One region of the Paenibacillus sp. BGI2013 genome, then DNA from elsewhere that is predicted to be linked to it. Evidence: riboswitches for the same ligand, from Rfam matches in the RefSeq annotation. Region 1 holds a riboswitch; each other region holds the start of a gene.
What was found. Region 1 has a riboswitch for thiamine pyrophosphate ahead of CXK86_RS10600 (thiamine phosphate synthase). Riboswitches for the same ligand answer to the same signal wherever they lie in the genome.
Positions count from the first base shown of each region.

Region 2: another riboswitch for thiamine pyrophosphate. It lies ahead of CXK86_RS23165 (ABC transporter ATP-binding protein); the one in region 1 lies ahead of CXK86_RS10600 (thiamine phosphate synthase).
Region 3: another riboswitch for thiamine pyrophosphate. It lies ahead of thiC (phosphomethylpyrimidine synthase ThiC); the one in region 1 lies ahead of CXK86_RS10600 (thiamine phosphate synthase).
Region 4: another riboswitch for thiamine pyrophosphate. It lies ahead of CXK86_RS27255 (ABC transporter substrate-binding protein); the one in region 1 lies ahead of CXK86_RS10600 (thiamine phosphate synthase).

Region 1 covers NZ_PJFA01000003.1:719,369-722,510, forward strand. Annotated here, with positions in the region: gene CXK86_RS10595 (ABC-F family ATP-binding cassette domain-containing protein) at 1-788, shown strand, start outside; TPP riboswitch at 864-973, shown strand; gene CXK86_RS10600 (thiamine phosphate synthase) at 1,199-1,861, shown strand; gene thiO (glycine oxidase ThiO) at 1,879-3,051, shown strand; gene thiS (sulfur carrier protein ThiS) at 3,048-3,142, shown strand, end outside.
Region 2 covers NZ_PJFA01000011.1:10,431-13,572, reverse strand. Annotated here, with positions in the region: gene CXK86_RS23175 (pectate lyase) at 1-160, opposite strand, end outside; gene CXK86_RS23170 (radical SAM/SPASM domain-containing protein) at 509-1,384, opposite strand; TPP riboswitch at 1,602-1,704, shown strand; gene CXK86_RS23165 (ABC transporter ATP-binding protein) at 1,862-2,629, shown strand; gene CXK86_RS23160 (ABC transporter permease) at 2,616-3,142, shown strand, end outside.
Region 3 covers NZ_PJFA01000023.1:53,370-56,511, forward strand. Annotated here, with positions in the region: gene CXK86_RS30590 (alpha/beta hydrolase) at 1-72, opposite strand, end outside; gene CXK86_RS30595 (IclR family transcriptional regulator) at 432-1,175, shown strand; TPP riboswitch at 1,325-1,438, shown strand; gene thiC (phosphomethylpyrimidine synthase ThiC) at 1,857-3,142, shown strand, end outside.
Region 4 covers NZ_PJFA01000015.1:148,377-151,518, forward strand. Annotated here, with positions in the region: gene CXK86_RS27245 (ABC transporter permease) at 1-212, opposite strand, end outside; gene CXK86_RS27250 (thiamine-binding protein) at 212-502, opposite strand; gene CXK86_RS27255 (ABC transporter substrate-binding protein) at 757-1,797, opposite strand; TPP riboswitch at 2,019-2,131, opposite strand; gene CXK86_RS27260 (NAD-dependent epimerase/dehydratase family protein) at 2,275-3,030, opposite strand; gene CXK86_RS27265 (VOC family protein) at 3,048-3,142, opposite strand, start outside.

The sequences.
Region 1 (3,142 bases):
AAGCCCAGCATATTGATGCATACGAGAAGCAGCAAGAGTACATCAAGAAGCAGGAAGATTTCATTCAGCGTAACAAGGCACGTGCTTCAACTTCAGGTCGAGCGAAGAGCCGGGAGAAACAGCTGGACAGAATTGAACGTATTGATCGTCCAGATGAAGCAGCTAAACCAACGTTCAAATTCAAGGATGCCCGTGCGAGCAGCAAAACGGTCTTTGAGGGCATTGATTTTGAAATTGGATATACGTATCCTTTGCTGCCTAAGATGACAATGACAATTGAACGTGGTGAGAAAATTGCCATCGTAGGTTGTAATGGTGTGGGTAAATCGACGCTGTTGAAAACCATCCTGGGAAAAATATCTCCACTCAGTGGAAAGACTTTCTTGGGAGATTATCTCGAAACGGCCTATTTTGAGCAGGAAGTCCGTGCTGGAAATATCACGCCGATTGAGGATGTCTGGAATGAGTTTTCACATTTGACCCAGAATGAAGTCCGGGGTCATCTCGCTCGCTGTGGGTTGAAAAATGAGCACATTACCCGTCCGCTTAACATGCTGAGTGGTGGAGAACAAGCGAAGGTTCGTTTATGCAAACTCTTGATGCGTGAAAGCAACTGGATTCTATTCGATGAGCCGACGAACCATCTGGATGTAACGGCCAAAGCTGAGTTGCAGCGTGCGTTGCAAGAATTCAAGGGAACAGTGATACTTGTATCTCATGAACCTGATTTCTACGAGGGTTGGGTCACCAAAACATGGAATGTCGAAGAATGGTCTGAGAAAAACTAGACGATTCAAGCAACGTTCAGCAGAAATGAACGGTGACAAAAAAATCCGTCTATGGTAATATAGGCTACAACTTCATATGAACACTAGGGGGGCCGCACGATGCGGCTGAGATGGAAGAATGCGATTCCGGACCCTTTGCACCTGATCTGGATCATACCAGCGTAGGGAAGTGGCGAGCGCGTTTCAGTGAATGACGTGAGCAAACGGCAATCGAAAGAATTCAACCGTCTTGCTTAGTAAATTGAAACATGCAGTTGCGTGTATAACGTTATGGCTATAAGGTCTATAGCTTTATTGCACGAAATGAACTGTATGTATCAGTCAGTCATCTGGTCCTATAATTAATACGCAGCCACTCCCCTACGGGAGTGGCTTTTTTGTGTTTTCATAGCATTCACGTATGGAAGGAGATGAAAAGTACGGTAATTTCTCATGAACGTGTACACGGATCATTTGAACTGCATGTTGTATCTACGGGTGTAGGGAATCAAGCATCTTTTGTAAAAGCTGCAAAGGACGTTTGGCCATGGGTGGACTACATCCATATACGAGAGAAACAACTCTCGTGGCAACAAAAGATCGGTTGGGCTGAAAGTCTGCGTGGTGTTGGCGTTCCATCTTGTCGCATCGTTATCAATGGTTCAGAACTGCCACCACAGAATGACATCTATGGCGGTGTACATTGGGGGCAAGAGGCTATACGTAACTACAACCCTGCTGTTATAAGCAATGTCCAGCGAATTCGTCTGGGTGTATCTGTTCATTCAATCGATGAGGCAAAAATCGCTGAAGAACGGGGAGCCGATTACCTTTTCTTCGGGCATGTCTACTCAACCAACAGTAAGCCTGATCTTGAACCAAGAGGATTATATGCTCTGGCTGAAGTGTGCTCTGGTGTCTCCATTCCTGTCATGGCGATTGGGGGCATCGAACCGGGAAACATTCACGCTATTCTTTCTGCAGGCGCACAGGGAGTCGCTGTGATCTCGAATGTGTGGGCGAGCGATTCCCCGGATCGGGCTGCTGCATTATTAAGGCAGGCTATCGTTGCTACAGAAAGTCTGAGCCGCTGAATCAAGGAGATGAGATGATGAAAGAGATCATTACTGCTAGACCGGATAAAATTCATGCAGAAACGATTATTGTAGGCGGAGGCGTTGTTGGATGTGCCATTGCGTATGAACTTGCTTCCCGTGGACAGGATGTGCTGTTACTGGAGCGTTCGGCGATTGCAGGAGGGACTTCTTGCGCAGCGGCTGGGATGCTGGCAGCAGACAGTGAGGATTTTGCTCATCCTTTGATGGCTAAGCTCGCCAGGCAGAGTAGACAGTTACTTATCGAGCAACAGGAGCTAATGGCTACACTCAGTGAGGTAGAGACTGGCCTGCAACGCCAGGGATTCCTAACTCCTTTTCGTTCATACAGTGAATTAAGTAGCTATAAGAACAATCGGAAGTCTGCGTTGTCTGCTTCTGCTGATGAGGTGTGGTGGGACCGTTCCGTTGTGCAACAGGAGGCATCATGGCTTAACAGAGATACGTATGGAGCCTACTACAGACCTTACGAGAGTGAGATTCTTCCTGTCCATCTAACGAAGGCATATGCTGAATCCGCTCAAGCATTGGGAGCACGGGTTATGGAGGACATACAGGATATACGTGTGCAAGCAAACGAACACGGTGTGCAGGGGATCACCACATCGATCGGTGAGATGAAATGCAAACATGTCATTATAGCGGCTGGATTACAGAGTGAAGAGTTGATGAGACATGTGAATCTGAGCTTGCCTGTGTGGTCGGTAAAAGGTGAAATAGCCGCCGTTCAGTTCTCAGATGAACATGCAGGGTACAGACCTGATAGAACGGTGTATGCAGAGGATATCTATATTGTTCCCAAAGCCAATGGAGAGGTTTGGCTTGGGGCAACCAGTCTGCCAGGCAGAACGGATTTGAACGTTTCTGTACAGGGTGTTCAGAAGCTGCTAACAGCGGCTACCCACTGGGTGCCTGGGATGAAGGAAGCACAATTTATACGAGCGTGGGCAGGCGTAAGACCGGCAACTCCCGATGGACTGCCTTATATAGGTGCTTGCAAGAGTATACCCGGGTTGTTTGCCGCCTTTGGACATTACCGCAACGGTATCTTGCTTAGTGCGATAACAGGTAGGCTTATCGCTGAGTTGCTCGCTGGCAAAAGCTCAGAAGAACTCGGAATTGAGGCGCTGAGCCCTGAGCGATTGAACAGAAAGGGAGTGGTGCAGTGAATATCATCGTTAATGGTCAACGGATGGAGATTGAAGACAGATTGAATCGTGTGGATAAATTACTCCAATCTTTTGATTTGCAAGTCAAGAC
Region 2 (3,142 bases), on a different contig from region 1:
AAGGATTAGCTACAAATGTTTTGCCTTGACCATCATAGGTCGTGCCCTTTGGAACAACAATAGTTGAATTTACAACCGTAGGCGCAGCCGCAGCCGGAACTGCACCAAATATAGAAGCAACCAAACCAGCAGACAGTAACAACGTCAACATTTTTTTCATAACTTTATTCCTCCCTTATTCTCTTGTTTTTTAGTATTGTACAAGGCTGAGCTTGTCCTGAAAGATCGTCAGAGGTGCACCTCTGTTCGATCTACAACCTAATCCTACCAAATAAGGAAGGTAACTAGAATAATCATTAGATCAGATATATCATGACAACGCACAATCCCTGTCATATCGGCATTTTTTGCATATCAGGTCCCTCAAGCAATATGCTGATATCAACCTCAGGTATGCTCATTTGTAACGTATATACCCCTCACTTAATCCCCGATAACAAAGAAAGACCACTGCATTTGTCTCCAAATGTGTGATCTTGAATGGCTTCCGGTTTGCTGATATATGATATCAGGCTCCGAATCTCTGACGATAACCGCACTTTCTACACAACTCTTCCACAGCTTCCCGCTTGGAGAAGCCATATACCAGATTGTTCGCTCGCTCTCCCTCAATAATCTCCGAGAATGACTTCTCGTGCACATTACCGAGGTTAATGACACCCTCGCCATCGAGACAGCATGGAACCACCGTTCCATCTACAAGCACAGCTGCCTGACCACGCAATGCATGGCAGAAGCCTTTGCCGTCATCTTCAGGTGCATCCAGACTTGGCCACTGGAACTCATGGTCCTGATTCAGGTATACATTCGGGGCAATTTTGACCCCGCTGCCTGGAACTACTTTTTCCTCAATGCGGAAGTCCAGATTGAACTCACGTTCCAATACTTCAAGGGTCTCCCGATTTCGATTCATCTGAGCATTTGTGAAGTTATCCTGCGTCAGATTCCAAAGTCGGAATGAGATGATGACATTGTGCTTAACGGCCTCGTGTACAAAGGACAAAATATGACGCAGGTATCCGTCACGATCTGTTGAACCTTCATGCCCATCGAAGCTGTGCAGGGAGAAATTCATCTGCCGCAGCGCCGGTTTGCCAAGCAATTTATGCTGAGTCTTGGGCAGCAGTGTACCATTCGTTGTAATGTTCACCTTGAGTCCCTTTTCATGTGCGGAATCGAGCAACAGATCTATTTTGGGATGCAACAAGGGTTCGCCTTTGACATGTAGATAAATATGATTGGTGTGTGGTTTAACTTGATCCAGTATATTGTTGAAGACTTCAGGGTCAATGAATCCTTTGGCACGCTGTGTCTGCGGACAGAAGCTGCATGTCAGATTGCAGATACTCGTGATCTCAATATATACTTTTTTGAACGTTTTCAACTCGGGTCCCCATTCTGCTTCGGAGGGAGAACAATCCCGCCTGCATTTGTGATCCGGCCAATATGCGCCACCACTATTATATCGGGTTAGGGAGCCCAGGTAAATTGTTCAGTTGTTCCGGTCTGACTCCACGCTCATCTCAAGAAATCCATCATGCTGCCTCTTTACAGTTCATGTTCAAGTGATATATGCTGAACACACAACTGCATATCTTGAACTTTTGCACTAGGGGAGCCTTGCGGCTGAGACGAATATGACTATTCGGACCCTTTGAACCTGATCTGGATCATACCAGCGGAGGGAAGTGGAGCGGCCTTTTAGTAAGCGGATTTTTTTCATGTATGTGAAGATAAATTGCGGATTTAACTTACAGACCCACTCATTTCTCCGGAAATGGGTGGGTCTTTTTTGTTTCTTTTGCAGAGACAGGATGCCGTTGTTATTCCAGCAGTCTGACATCAAGGGGGGGAGGATCAGATGGATAACCATGTAACCATTCACAACGTAAGCTTTGCTTTTCCCGGAAAAAAGGATTCCCCTGTGCTCTCCAATGTGTCGCTTCAGGTTCAACAAGGAGAATTTGTCTCGCTCATCGGCTCCAGCGGATCAGGTAAAAGCACGCTCTTCAAGCTGCTCGCAGGCTTGCATGAGCCAACCGTTGGCATCATCGATATAGCTGATGTACCGCAAGGACAACGACTCGGACGAGTCGCCTATATGCCGCAGAAAGATCTGCTGTTATCCTGGCGTACCGTCATGGAGAACTGCATGGTGCCTGCCGAGCTGGCACCAGGCCGACAAGACAAGGACAAGTTACGGGCAAACATCCTAGCTGGGTTGGCAAGGTTCGGCCTGTCGGGTTATGAACAGGCCTACCCGGATGAGTTATCCGGCGGCATGCGGCAGCGGGTGGCATTTCTTCGTACCTTGCTTACAGGCGGGCAGCTCATGTTGCTGGATGAACCCTTCGGTGCACTCGACGCCTTAACCAAACGAGAAATGCATCGCTGGTTGCTGGAGCTTTGGGAGGGCATTGGCCAAACCGTGCTGTTCATTACACATGACATCGAAGAAGCCCTGCTGTTAAGTGACCGTATCATTCTGTTAACTCCAGGGGGGCAAGGTCAGCAGTTGCGTGAGATGACGGTTCCTTTACCACGCCCAAGGCATTCGAACATGATCTACGAACCGGCTCTCGTGCAGATGAGACAACAACTGGAGGAACAATTGCATGCAAAGCGATAGAGCTGAGGTCAGCGTCTGGGCGTGGTGTTCGAAGTGGCTCTCTAGGTCGTTTTCCCAATATGGTTTGTTTATTATGCTCATGTTCTTATTACTGGCGATCTGGGAAGTGATCGTGCGTATGGGATGGGTGCCCTCCTTCATCATTCCTGCACCCACGGCCATCATAGGCTCACTGGTTGAGCATCGTCGTCTGCTGTTGACCATCCATTTGCCTGCTACCTTTATGGAGGTTGTTGTTGGTTTTGTCTTGTCCATAGTGACTGGAATTACGCTAGCAACAGGCATGCATATGAACCGATCGATTGAAAAAGCCTTGTATCCCTTCATCGTGATCAGTCAGACCATCCCGCTGATTGCCTTGTCCCCCGTATTTATCCTGTGGTTTGGTTACACGTTGTGGAGCAAAGTCGCCGTGGTGTTCTTAATCGCATTCTTTCCCATTGTGGTCAGTACCTACGATGGACTCCGCCAAGGCGATCCAGAGCAGCGTGAACTGCTGCTCACCATGGGCGC
Region 3 (3,142 bases), on a different contig from region 1:
CGGTGATAGGGAAGAGGGCAGATCGGACACTTTTGTTTGCAGCGGGGCTTCGCTCTGGGATGATTGATACATGAATGCCCCTCCTTTGAAGTTCAGTTGAAGATAACAACGACATGAAAAGAGAATTGCGTCGATTTCAGAGCCTGCTTCAGAGCGATATCTTAATGTAATATATCTTTATCGTATGTTCCAATATAGTCAAAGTCAATTGATTGAGGGCATTTGTTACGCAATTGTTATATAGTTCTTAAGATATATGGGTAACATTACCTTAGTGTGTAAATTACAGGGGATTAAGTCTTATAAAAAGGGAAAATTTACACGTTGGCCTATTTTGATTTTGGCTCTTTTTGGTTTACAGATGAGACCGTTTCTCATATAATTTATGTAACCAAGTTTCATGTGATGAAACATGAGGAGGGCATTATGCCATGGAAGATCGCAAGTTAACCGTCCGGGCTGTGGAACGGGCGCTGGATATATTATTATGTTTTACCACACGCAGTGATCTGGGACTCACCGAAATTGCCAGCCAGATCGGCCTGCACAAAAGTACAGTCCACCGTTTGATGGCTACGCTGGAGGATCGAGGGTTCGTGATCCGCGATGCAGCAACAGAGAAGTACCGACTTGGCATCCGAATCTGGGAGCTGTCAGCTCATATGTCCCGCAGTGATGATCCCGCTATTCTGCTGTTGCCTGCGATGGAGCGACTGAGAGATCGATTGGGGGAGACCGTGAGTCTGTACCTGCGTGATGGGAGTGAACGGATTCGTATTCAGGCGGTGCAAAGTGATCAGGCGATCCGCCGAGTTGCTCCCGTTGGTGTTAGACTCCCGCTGTCTGTGGGGGCTTCCAGCAAAGTCCTGATGGCGTTTGCCACGGACGAGGATCGTGAAGAACTGATGAACGGGCCGGAATGGCCGGTGTTTATTGATCCCGCGGTGTATTTGGCGCAGATGGGAGATATCCGGGATAACGGATATGCGACGAGTTATGAGGAACGTGAGCCGGGAGCTGCCGCGGTATCGGTACCGATTATGGATCGCAGAGGCAATATTGCAGCCGCACTCTCGGTCTCAGGGCCTGTCAGCCGACTCTCACAGGAGACATTGCATGAATACGCACCTGTGTTGAAGGATGCTGCTACGCAAATGGGGCTCATGTTATCCTGATGTTGAGGTAAGTTTTTTCTCCAATAGAGTTTGATCATTTGGAATATAAAGGTTGTTTTTATGTTCCGGTTGCGCTACTCTGTAATGGACGGCCCAACGGGGCCAGCTTCATTGAATATGAACAGCGGCTTATGTAAGCCGCAACTTATTAACGTTACTGGGGGAGTCCGAATTGTCCGGACTGAGACGGAATCGCATGAGATTCCGGACCCTTTGCACCTGATCTGGATCATACCAGCGTAGGGAAGTAATCGGCGATATGACCACAACCACCACATGATGTGACCCTTGTAGGGCTCCGTTAAGGAGCTGCATAAAGGTGCATTATTGGTGATGGACATAAAAGTCGGTTCCTTCGGGGACCGGCTTTTTTATATACAGGGAACGGGCGATATAGCGCATACTCCATCGACTTCTTTTTCAATACCTGCGAAAGTGGGCTTGGATGAGGAGGGAAGTCACCATAGATCCATGATCTGTGCTGCCTTCCGGTCTGTTGTGAACTGTACATAAATTATGTCTCCCCTGGTCTGGTGTAGGATCGCTCTTTCTTCTCTGCATTGCGCATGATTTGGGACAGGTACGTAAGTGAGCTAATGACTATTCCAACCAAACAAGCGACGAACACTGAGGAGGAGACAAGCGAACATGAGTACAGGAAATCAAATGGGACAACAAGCGATGGAACGGGAACATAACGATCAGCAGGTGGAAAAGGAAACAAGCGCGGCCGGACGGGTTCAGCCTTTTCCGGGCAGCCGCAAAGTCTACATTCAGGGCTCACGGCCGGACATTGCTGTACCGGAACGTGAGATAGCCCTTCATGACACGAATACTCCCCAAGGGGTGGAGCATAACGAACCGCTGCGTGTCTATGATACGAGCGGCCCCATGACCGATCCCGCATTTCATGCGGATATCCGCGCAGGTTTGCCAGCCCTGCGCACCCGCTGGATCACAGAGCGTGGCGATGTTGAAGCTTATCAGGGTCGTACGGTTAAACCGGAGGATAACGGACTGAAGCCCGGAGGGAAGAGAGCTGGCGCTGAAGAGTACCCCGGATTACGAGGCAAACCGCTGCGGGCACAGCCAGGACGTTGTGTGACTCAGATGCATTACGCGAGGCAGGGAGTCATTACGGCAGAGATGGAATTCGCCGCCATTCGTGAAGGCGTGGAACCGGAATTTGTAAGGCAGGAGCTGGCGAGTGGACGGGCCATCCTGCCGTCCAACATCAATCACCCGGAGAGTGAGCCGATGTTGATTGGTCGTCATTTTCATGTGAAGATCAATGCCAATATAGGCAACTCTTCTGTATCTTCCTCCATCGAGGAAGAGGTGGAGAAGATGACTTGGGCGGTACGCTGGGGATCGGATACCGTGATGGATCTATCCACAGGCAAAAACATCCATACCACCCGGGAATGGATCATCCGTAATTCACCTGTGCCGATTGGTACGGTGCCGCTGTATCAGGCGCTGGAGAAGGTGAATGGCGAAGCGGAAGCGCTGACCTGGGAGTTGTACCGTGACACACTCATTGAGCAGGCAGAGCAGGGCGTGGACTACTTTACGATTCATGCAGGTGTACTGCTGCGTTATATCCCCATGACCGCCAAGCGAATGACAGGCATTGTGTCTCGGGGCGGTTCCATTATGGCAGCATGGTGTCTGGCGCATCATCAGGAGAATTTTTTGTATACCCATTTTGAAGAAATCTGTGAGATTATGAAAAGGTATGATGTAGCGTTTTCGCTGGGAGATGGACTTCGTCCAGGCAGTATCTACGATGCCAATGACGAGGCTCAGATGGCGGAACTGGCTACGCTCGGGGAACTGACGCAGATTGCGTGGAAGCACGATGTGCAGGTGATGATCGAAGGTCCTGGGCATGTGCCGATGCATAAGATCAAGGAGAATGTGGACTTGCAGATGGAGATCTGTAAAGAGGCACCGTTCTATACGTT
Region 4 (3,142 bases), on a different contig from region 1:
CCAGCGGCGAATCCAATCAGCGTTAACTGAATGGTTGCGGAAGCGTGCATGCCAAGCCGTTCGGCCTGGGTTGCCGCTTCGCGGGCGATATCGGACGGTGCAGGCAGCATCCATTTCTCAATATGGAAGAGGGAGACGGCTCCCTGCCATATCGCTATAAAGAGAATAACCGCCACAAAGGGCGGCCATACACTTTTAAAATAGGCAGGCATTAGCGGTATTTCTCCGTCAGGGTATCCATGCTGAAGCCAGCAGGGCTATGGGCGATTTTGATCTGGGAGATGATGCTTGGGCTGCCAGTCTCCACAAGTACCTCGTGCATCTTACGTACAACTTCCAGCAGTTCCTCCAGTTCCCCCTCCATCGTGGTGTCGAGCGCGTTCACCTGATATTTCAGGCCGGATTGCTGAATAACTTCAATGGCGCGATCTACATAAGGATAAGAGTTCTCGCCATTTGGCGTTTTCGGGATAACCTGAATACTAAGTAGTGTGCTTGCCATGAGAGATCACGGCTCCTTTCGTGATAAATTGCATGAATTGAACCAGGTTTACACTTATCACTCCGATTGCAGTACCCTCTTCCGATCACTGTTATCCCCGGATTTCTTTAATGAATTCCAATGGAGGAAATCCGGGGATAGCGTATGCTTCCGATGCAGCTTTCTTTCAGAAAGCTTTTAGGTGAGCGCTTCGCTTCTTCAGATGGGTTCTGCACTCTTCGTTCTTGTGTAAAAAAGTTAAACTTAAGCAATTTTTATTGGGGTAAAAACGCGTTTGTATATGCCTTGCTCACATCGATCTGTTCATCAAGCAGTTTTTTGCTAAACATCCAGTCGGTGTAGTTCTGCCAGACTTCCTGTTTTTGTTCTCCCCAGCGCGGGGCGTCATCTGTGTACTTGGGACTAAGCCACTTCTGGCTTGCCAGCACCAATTCCTTATCCAGATCCGGTACGGCCTTGATCAGAATGTTGGCTGCGTTTTCGGGATGATCAATTGCGTATTGATACCCTTCGGAGGTGGCTTTCAGGAATGCTTTCACCAACTCAGGGTCGTTTTGGATCGTTTGCTCGTTTGTTACGAGGACAGGCGTGTAATAATCCAGTGCATCTGAATAATCCTTCACATATAACATGTCGATCGGTTCCCCGCGCAGTTCGGCTTCAATCCCCGTCCAGGCGTAGAAAATCCATGCAAAATCAATGTCCCGTTTTACTGCGGTGAAAAAGTCGGCGTCACCCATATTAATGTTTTTCACTTTGGATACATCGGCTCCGTCGCCTTCCATAATGGATTGCATCACGGCTTCTTCGACTGGGGAACCCCAACCGCCATAGGTTTTACCTTCAAAATCTTTCGGTGACTTGATATTCCGATCCGCCGGAGCAGCGAACCCGGATGTATTATGCTGAATAACTGCTGCGATGGAGACGAGTGGAACACCCTGTGTGCGGGCTTGAGTTACACTCTCCTGATAACTTACGCCAAACGGTACTTCATTTGAGGCAACCATTGTATCTGCGCCACCGGCACCTGGTTGTACAATCTCCACGTTCAAGCCTTCGGCTTTATAAAAACCTTGATCTACAGCTGCATACAGGCCTGTATGATTCGTATTTGGTGTCCAGTCGAGCACCACTTTAATATCTTTCAGGGCGGCAGTGTCACCTTCGTTGCTGCTTTCCGTATTTGTGTTGCCGTTCTGCCCAGCTGGGGCAGCTTCTTTGCCACCACATGCGGCTACAGTCACCATAAGCACGCATAAGAGCAACAATCCCATCGTTTTACGCCATTTCATCTGTGGTTCTCTCCTTCGGTATGTCCGGCCGATTGGCACGGGGTACTCCTTGGCTTCATATCCAATCATCTTGCATAAATCGACAGATTTATACCAGTTGAGATCTGGATAACGTCACTTTTTTTAGCTCTCTGGCTATATAAAAGAACATTAAAAAAGCGTCCCGTATTCCGGGACGCGTGCAGGCGTTAGAGAGGTGGCGTTCAGCCATAGGGCTGTGCCATTTCGATATACTCCGATTCCTACGCTGGCATGATCCAGATCAGGTCTAAGGGTTAGTATCTTGGTGGGATACACTCTCAGCCGGCCAATTCCGACTCCCCTGGGAAACTATGAAGTTACGGGCATTACTAGGTGTAATTATAGGCCAGAGGGTAGGACCTGTCCAGTCATGAACTGGATAGGGACACGTATAAGTTATAAACAGGCCGTTATACATATGTATAACAGCCTGTTTGGATGTGTTATTTTCAATAATTATCGTGGGGAATCATATAAGGCAATCTGACTGAGTGCAAAAGCATCGGATTTTGGGTCATAACCTACCTGTTTCTGAGTGGTTTCCAGATTTAATCGTTTAAACCGATTATTCGAGATCCCATGCAGTATGGTGAAGGGTTCCAGATCGGTAGTTGTAATTGCTTTGAACATCAAATCACACAAGTCAGCCGGACTAATATACGCGCTCATATCCCTTGCCTCCAGCACGGGTCCGTCCGGTTGAAAATCATCATATGCACCTATACGTATTGCTACACTTTGTAAACCTTCGGTATACGCAAAATAGGAAGCGAGCGATTCTCCAAAACATTTGCTAACCCCGTACAAATTCCGTGGGCGTGTCGGCATGTCCGGATAGACCTGAGCATCAATGGGATACCCCTCAATCGTCTGTGCACTGCTTGCCAGAATGACTCTTCGTACACCTTGGTCTTTGGCTGCACGGAATACATTAAATGTGCCTTTGATATTGATGTCCAACAACGATTCATAAAATCCGGCATGCGGGGAAGGATCTCCCGCCAGATGTACAACCACATCCATGCCTTCGCAAGCATGCTGACAGGCTTCGGGGTCTGTCACATCCAGTGTCATGATCTCATGGCCTGTCCCTTGATACGTATGCAGTCTGTAGATATTCAAATCCGTTAGTCGCAGGTGAAATGTATCTGACAAGTATTGGGACAAGTCACGTCCAATTTTTCCGGCTGCGCCGGTAATTAAAATGTTCATGAAATCAGCTCCATTTCTTAGCGCTGGAAGAACTCAATCCATTCCTTTTCAGGTCCATAGATGAAGAAATAGCGGTAACCGTTAGGCAGTGTGATAATCTCTCCGTCGATAA